2 regions of the Micromonospora sp. NPDC005686 genome follow, and region 2 is predicted to be linked to the other one. Evidence: riboswitches for the same ligand, from Rfam matches in the RefSeq annotation. Region 2 holds a riboswitch; the other holds the start of a gene.
What was found. A riboswitch is a leader RNA that binds a small molecule or an ion and turns the genes downstream of it on or off. The one in region 2 is predicted to bind thiamine pyrophosphate.

Region 1: another riboswitch for thiamine pyrophosphate. It lies ahead of thiE (thiamine phosphate synthase); the one in region 2 lies ahead of ACFYON_RS15670 (ECF transporter S component).

What each region holds. Positions count from the first base shown of each region.
Region 1 covers NZ_JBIAIY010000002.1:597,361-600,760, forward strand. The annotation lists gene ACFYON_RS06760 (aldo/keto reductase) at 1-222, shown strand, start outside; gene ACFYON_RS06765 (DUF559 domain-containing protein) at 779-1,690, opposite strand; TPP riboswitch at 1,808-1,919, shown strand; gene thiE (thiamine phosphate synthase) at 1,914-2,540, shown strand; gene thiO (glycine oxidase ThiO) at 2,534-3,400, shown strand, end outside.
Region 2 covers NZ_JBIAIY010000006.1:78,698-82,097, reverse strand. The annotation lists gene ACFYON_RS15680 (sugar isomerase domain-containing protein) at 1-567, opposite strand, end outside; gene ACFYON_RS15675 (alpha/beta fold hydrolase) at 564-1,397, opposite strand; TPP riboswitch at 1,474-1,580, shown strand; gene ACFYON_RS15670 (ECF transporter S component) at 1,656-2,246, shown strand; gene ACFYON_RS15665 (ABC transporter ATP-binding protein) at 2,359-3,400, shown strand, end outside.

The DNA.
Region 1 (3,400 bases), on a different contig from region 2:
CTCGCCGCCGCGCGCTGGGACGTCATCGAGGCGATCGAGGCGTACGCGGCCGAGCGCGGGATCAGCATGCTCCAGGTGGCCATCGGTGGCCTGGCGGCGCGTCCCGCGGTGACGTCGGTGATCGCCGGTGCCACCACCCCCGAGCAGGTGAGGGCGAACGCCGAAGCCGGCACGTGGCAGCCCACCGACGAGGACCTGGACGCCCTGGACGCCATCCTCTGACGTCCCTGCCCGCGCGGACGCGCCCGCCTGCGCGTCGGGCCCGCGCGCGTTCGGCCCGTCCGCGCGTTCGGTCCGCCCGCGCGTTGGGTCCGCTCGCGCGTCGGGCCCGCTCGCGCGTCGGGCGTGCGCTCGCGCGTTCGGTCCACCCGTGTTCGGTCCGCCCGCGCGTCGCAGGTGCGTCCGCTCGTCGGCGTGCGAGCGTCGGGGCTTGCCCCGGCTCGGCGGGCGTGCGCACACCGGGGCCGCCCGCGCGCGCAGGCACCCATGGCGTTCCACTCAGAGGCAGCGCCCACGATGGGTGGAACGGTATGGGTGTCAAGGAGGCATTGAGACACTCATGGCGTTCCACTCGTCGCCAGATTCAGTCGCGGGTGGAACGCCATAGGTGTCTGCGGGCGGCCTCCTGACGCCCGTGGTGTCTCGGCCGGCCCGGCCCGGCCCGGCCAGACACCGGGTGGCGGTGGCCGGGCCGGGGGCGCGGCGGGGCGAGACTCGGGGCTGCGGGCTGCGGGCGGCGAGCTGGAGGGTGCGGAGGGCGGCGAGCCGAGGGCGCGGATCAGTGGTTTGCTGCGGTGGCACGACGTTCGGCCAGGGCCTGGCGTACCAGGGCGACAGTGGCGTCGGGTCGGCGTAGCACGTCGTCGGCGGTGAACCGGAGTACGACCCACCCGGCCGCGCGCAGCGCGTTCAGGCGCGCCACGTCCCGCCGGAAGTTTGCCCGCTCCCGGTGGTGGTCGCCGTCGTACTCGACCGCGAGGCGGAGAGCCGGCCAGGCCAGGTCCACCCGGGCCACGAAGCGTCCGCCGGCGCGCACCTCGTGCTGGGCGGTGAGCGGGCCGAGACCGGCGTCGAGGAGGAGCAGCCGCAGTCGCGTCTCCATCGGGGACTCGCTCAACGGCTCGGCCAGCGCCAGCACCTCGCGCAGCAGCGGAGCGCCCGGCCAGCCCGGCCGGTCGGCGGCGTAGGCCCGCAGGGCGGGCAGCTTCACGACCCGGCGACGCAGCAGCGCGTCGACGGCGACCAACGCCTCGGCGAGTGAGCCCTGTCGGCCCAGGTCGAACGCGGTACGCAGCGGGGTGGTGACCGGCAGACCGCCGACGAGGGTGCGGTCCCGCTCCGGCAGCGGCGACCGGACCAACCGCAACCGTGGGTGCGGTCGCAGTCGAGCAGCAGTCGGCAGCAGCACGGTGACCGGCGCGTCGCGGGTGAGCACGTCCGCGCCGAACAGCCAGGCGGCGCTGCGCCCCGCCAGCACGCCACCCGGAGGCAGGCGCAACGCCACCGCCTCGCACCACATCCGGTGGTCGTCGGCGCGGTGTCCGTCCCGGTGCACGTACACGTCCGGCAGCAGGCGGATCCACGTCGGCCCGCGCAGCATCGTCCAGGTGAGCAGCCCTTGGGAGACGGCGCGGCCGCCCCGGAACGGCAGGATCGCAAGGTTGCGCGGAACGCGGGCGGGAACGGACATCCGGGCAGCGTGTCGTGAGGAGACGGTCACCCGCTGTCCCAATCCGGCGGACGGCTGGTTCCTGGAAAAACCTCACCCGGCCTTCCGTACGGGCGGGAGGCGTCGTACGGTAGGCCGCAAGTAACCCACGGGAGCCCGGTGCGGACCGGGCTGAGAGGGGGGCTGGGAGCCCCCGACCGTCGAACCTGATCCGGGTAATGCCGGCGCAGGGAGGAGCGTTGCCGTGCTGTCCCTGGGACGACTGCATCTCGTCACCGACACCCGGCCGGGGCGTGACCCGCTCGCCGTGCTGCGTGCCGCCCTGCCGGTGGCCGGCGCCGAACTCGTCGTGCAGGTGCGCGTGGAGGACGACGCCACCGACCGGGAGGCGTACGAGCTGGCGTGCCGGGTGGCGCAGGAGTGCCGGCCGTACGGGGCACAGTGCCTGGTGAACGACCGGCTGCACGTGGCGCTGGCGGTGGGCGCCGCCGGTGGCCACGTCGGCGCGGACGACCTGCCCGTGGCCGCCGCGCGCCGGGTGCTCGGCCCGGACGCCGTGCTGGGCGCGACCGCCCGGGAGCCGGTGGGCGCCCGCGCGGCGGTGGACGCGGGCGCGAGCTACCTGGGCGTGGGCCCGTGTCACGTCACCACGACCAAGTCCGGCCTGCCGGATCCGATCGGCCCCGAGGGGGTACGCGCGGTCGCCGAGGCGGTGGGCGTGCCGATCATCGCGATCGGTGGGGTGACCGCCGCGGGTGTGCCGGCACTGCGGGCGGCCGGGGCGTACGGGGTGGCGGTGGTCGGCGCGCTCAGCACGGCCGCCGATCCCGCACACGCCGCGGCCGAGTTGATGCGGGCGCTGACGTGGTGAGAGAGGGCCCTTCCGCTACCGGAGGCGTTGACAGAGGGCCCGACGTGGCGGTGGTGGGCGCCGGGCCGGTCGGACTCGCCGTCGCGTGGCGGTGCGCGCAGCGCGGACTGCGTGTGGTGGTGCACGACGACCGGCCCGGTTCGGGCGCCTCGTCGGTGGCCGCCGGGATGCTCTCGCCGGTCGCCGAGGCGTACTTCGGTGAGCACGAGCTGACCGCCCTGCTCGTCGGGTCCGCCGCCCGCTGGCCCGGTTTCGCCGCCGAGCTGGCCGAGGCGAGCGGCGTCGACCTCGGCTACCGCACCGAGGGCACGCTCGTCGTCGGGCTCACCGCCGACGACCTGGCCGAGGCGGGGCGGCTGTGGTCGTACCAACGGGGTCTGGGACTGCCGATCACGCCGCTGCGCCCCTCGGAGCTGCGCGACCGCGAGCCGGCGCTGGCGCCGCGCGTGCGCGGTGGCGCGGTGGCCCCCGGCGACCACCAGGTCGACCCGCGCCGGCTGGTCGCGGCGCTGCGCACGGCCGCCGGACGGGCCGGGGTGGAGCTGCGCCCGGCCCGCGTCGGCGCGCTGTCCGAGGTGGACGCCCGGGTCACCGTGGTCGCGGCCGGTTGCGGCGCGGCGGCGCTGACCGGTCTGCCGGTCCGCCCGGTGAAGGGCCAGGTGCTGCGGCTGCGCGCGCCCGGTGGCGGTCCGCCGGCCTTCCGGCACGTGATCCGGGGGTACGCGGACAGCGAGTCGGTCTACCTGGTGCCCCGGGACAGCGGTGAGGTGGTGGTCGGGGCGACAGTCGAGGAGCGCGCGGACACCGAGGTCACCGCCGGCGGGGTGCTGACGCTGCTGCGCGCCGCCGCGGAGCTGGTG
Region 2 (3,400 bases):
GACCGCGCCGCCACCGGGTAACGGCAACGTAGCGTCGCCGTACGGGGCGCCGTTGTCAAGCACCACGTCGGCGAATTCGGCCAGCTTGCGGCCGGACGGGTGCCGCGAGGTCATCCGGGCCGAGTGCTGCGCCGAGGTGATCGCCACCAGGCCGTGCCCGCGCTCCTTCACGATGGACGCGAACTCGACCATCGCCCCGTTCACGCCGGAGTTCGAGGCCAGCACGAACACGTCCTGCGGCCGGATCGGCGCCAGCTCGTAGAGGCGGTGCGCCACCGCCGGGTCGCGTTCCAGCTTCGGCCCGAGCACGTCGGCCGGGTCGCCGCCGACCAGCACCAGGTCACGCAACGCGATCCGGTTGGTGGGCACCAGGCCGCCGGCCCGCCCGGCGATCTCCATGGCCAGCGCCTCGGAGTGCCCGGTGCCGAACGCGTGCACCACACCGTCGGCGCCCAGCGCCGCCGCGATCAGGTCGGCCGCGGCGGCCACGTTGCCTCGCTGCTCGGCGGCGACCCGGCCGATCGTCTCGGTCGCCACCGCCAGGTACGCCTCGGCGCTCACCGTCATGCTGCCTCCGTTCCCGCCCGGGCGAGGATCGCCTCGGCCAGCGGGCCGGGCGCCTCGTCCGGGATCCAGTGGCTGACGCCGGACAGCGTCACGAACCGGTAGTCACCGGTCACGTGCGCGGCGCAGGCCTGCGCGGCCGTCCGGCCGATCGCCACGTCCTTGTCGCTCCAGACGAACGTGGTGGGTACCCCGACCGGGGCGACCGCCTTCATGTCCGTCCCGGTCATCGCGCGGTACCAGTTCAGCGCCGCCGTCAACGCCCCCGGCTCGCGCATCGGCTCGGCGTAGCGGGCCACCGCGGCGGCGTCGCCCACCCCGCCGAGCATCTTGCGCAGCACTGCGGCGTTCCACGCCAGCAGCACCTTCTCCGCCGTACCGGGCTTGCGGAACAACGTGATGTAGGCGGACTTGGCCTTCTGCCGCGTGTCGGTGGCGAGCGCGTGCCCCATCGCGGCCGGGTGCGGCACCGACACCGCGGTGAGCGTCCGCACCCGCTCCGGGCGCGCCGCCGCCAGGCCCCAGGCGACGATCGCGCCCCAGTCGTGGCCGACCAGGTGCGCGCGGCTCACCCCGAGCGCGTCGAGCACCGCCGCCGCGTCGGCCACCAGCTCCGGAATCCGGTACGCCCCGACGCCGGCCGGACGGGCGCCGGGCGAGTAGCCGCGCTGGTCGAGCGCGTACGTGCGCAGCCCGGCGGCGTGCAGCGCGGGCGTGACCGCGTCCCACTCGCCCGAGTGCTGCGGGAAGCCGTGCAGCAACAGGACCGGGTCGCCGGCCTCGGGGCCGCCGGCGCGTACCTCGAACGTCAGTCCTCGCGCATTCACCAGCATGATCGCCACCATACCGACACTCGTCCTGCTGGGCCGGGGCCCGTCGTCGGTGCTAGCGTCTGCGACGAGACAACTTCACATCCGACAGGGGAGCGCACAGCGCTGAGAGTGCGGGCCGGTGCCCGCAGACCCTCGAACCTGATCTGGGTAATGCCAGCGCAGGGAGTTCGGTCGACCTCCAGCCGCGTCGCCGTCCGGTGACCACCGGGCGCGGCGTGCGTCTTCTCCTGGTTCACCTCGACGAACTGGGAGCCAACCGTGAACCACACCGACAGCAACCGCTGGCGTACCGTCGACATCGTCGTCGCCTCGGTCATCGCCGTCGCCTTCGGCGTCGTGTTCTGGGCCTGGGGCCTGCTCTGGAGCGCCACCGACGCGGCGTTCGCGTTCTTCCCGCCGGCGCAGGCCGTGCTCTACGGCGTGTGGCTGATCCCGGCGGTGCTCGCCGGCCTGATCATCCGCAAGCCGGGCGCCGCGCTCTACTGCGAGACGGTTGCCGCGATCGTCTCCGCCCTGCTGGGCAGCCAGTGGGCGGGCATCGTGATCCTCCAGGGCCTGATGCAGGGCATCGGCGCCGAGCTGGCCTTCGCCGCGTTCCGGTACCGCTCGTTCCGCCTGCCGGTGGCGGTGCTGGCCGGTGCGCTGACCGGTCTCGGTGCGGCGACCTTCGACTTCGTCTACTGGAACAAGGCGTACGACTTCGCCTCCTACCGCCTCCCGTACGCGCTGATCACGATCGTCAGCGCCACGATCGTCGCCGGCCTGGGCGCGCACGTCCTCACCCGCGCGCTGGCGAACACCGGCGTGCTGGACCGCTTCCCCGCCGGCCGAGACCGCGCCCTGGTCTAGCCCTCCCCTCCCCGCCCCGCCCCGGCGATCAAGGAGTTTGCGTCCGCCGGGCACGGTTTTCCGGACGCGAACTCCTTGATCACCCAGGCTGGAGAGCGGAGAGGGGGACGCGGTGAGCGCTGTGGTGCTGCGGGGGTTCGGGTGGCGGCACGGGGGACGCAAGCGGTGGGCTCTGCGCGGGGTGGATCTGCGGGTGGAGAGCGGGGAGCGGGTGCTGCTGCTCGGACCCTCGGGAGCCGGCAAGAGCACCTTGCTGGCCGCGCTCGCCGGGCTGCTGCCGGAGGACTCCGGCGAGCAGGAGGGCACCGTCGAGATCGACGGGCTGGATCCGCGCAAGGCCCGCGAGCGCGTCGGCATCCTGTTCCAGGACCCGCAGACCCAGCTCGTGATGGCCCGCTCCGGCGACGACGTCGCGTTCGGGCTGGAGAACCGGGGCGTGCCGGCCGACGAGATCTGGCCCCGCGTCGACGAGGCGCTGCACCGGGTCGGCTTCCCGTACCCCCGGGACCGCCCGACCGCCGCGCTCAGCGGCGGCGAGCAGCAGCGGCTGGCGCTGGCCGGCACGCTCGCGCTCCGCCCCGGCCTGCTCCTGCTGGACGAGCCCACCGCCAACCTCGACCCGGGCGGCGCCGCCCTGATCCGCCGCGCCGTCGCGAACGCGCTCGACCCGGACACCACGATGATCCTGGTCGAGCACCGGATCACCGAGGCGCTGCCGCTGGTCGACCGGGTGGTGGTGCTGGAACCCGGCGGCGGGGTACGCGCCGACGGGCCACCCGAGGTGGTCTTCGCCGCGCACGGCGACGCGCTGGCCGCCGCCGGGGTCTGGGTGCCCGGCCACGTCGCGCCGCCCCGGCACGCCACCACGCCGCCCGGCGACGTGCTGCTCACCGCCGACCGGCTCGGCCTGCCACCCCGGCTGAACCCCACCGATCTTCGGGTACGCGCCGGCGAGGCGCTCGCCGTCCTCGGCCCCAACGGGGCGGGCAAGTCCACGCTGGCGCTGCTCCTGGGCGGCCTGCTCCGCCCCGGGACCGGCGCCGTCACCGCGTCCGCCGAGCTGGCCGGGCGGGACGCGCGCACTCCCCCGCACCGCTGGCGGGCGCCCGCTCTGGTGCGCCGGATCGGCTCGGTGTTCCAGGACCCGGAGCACC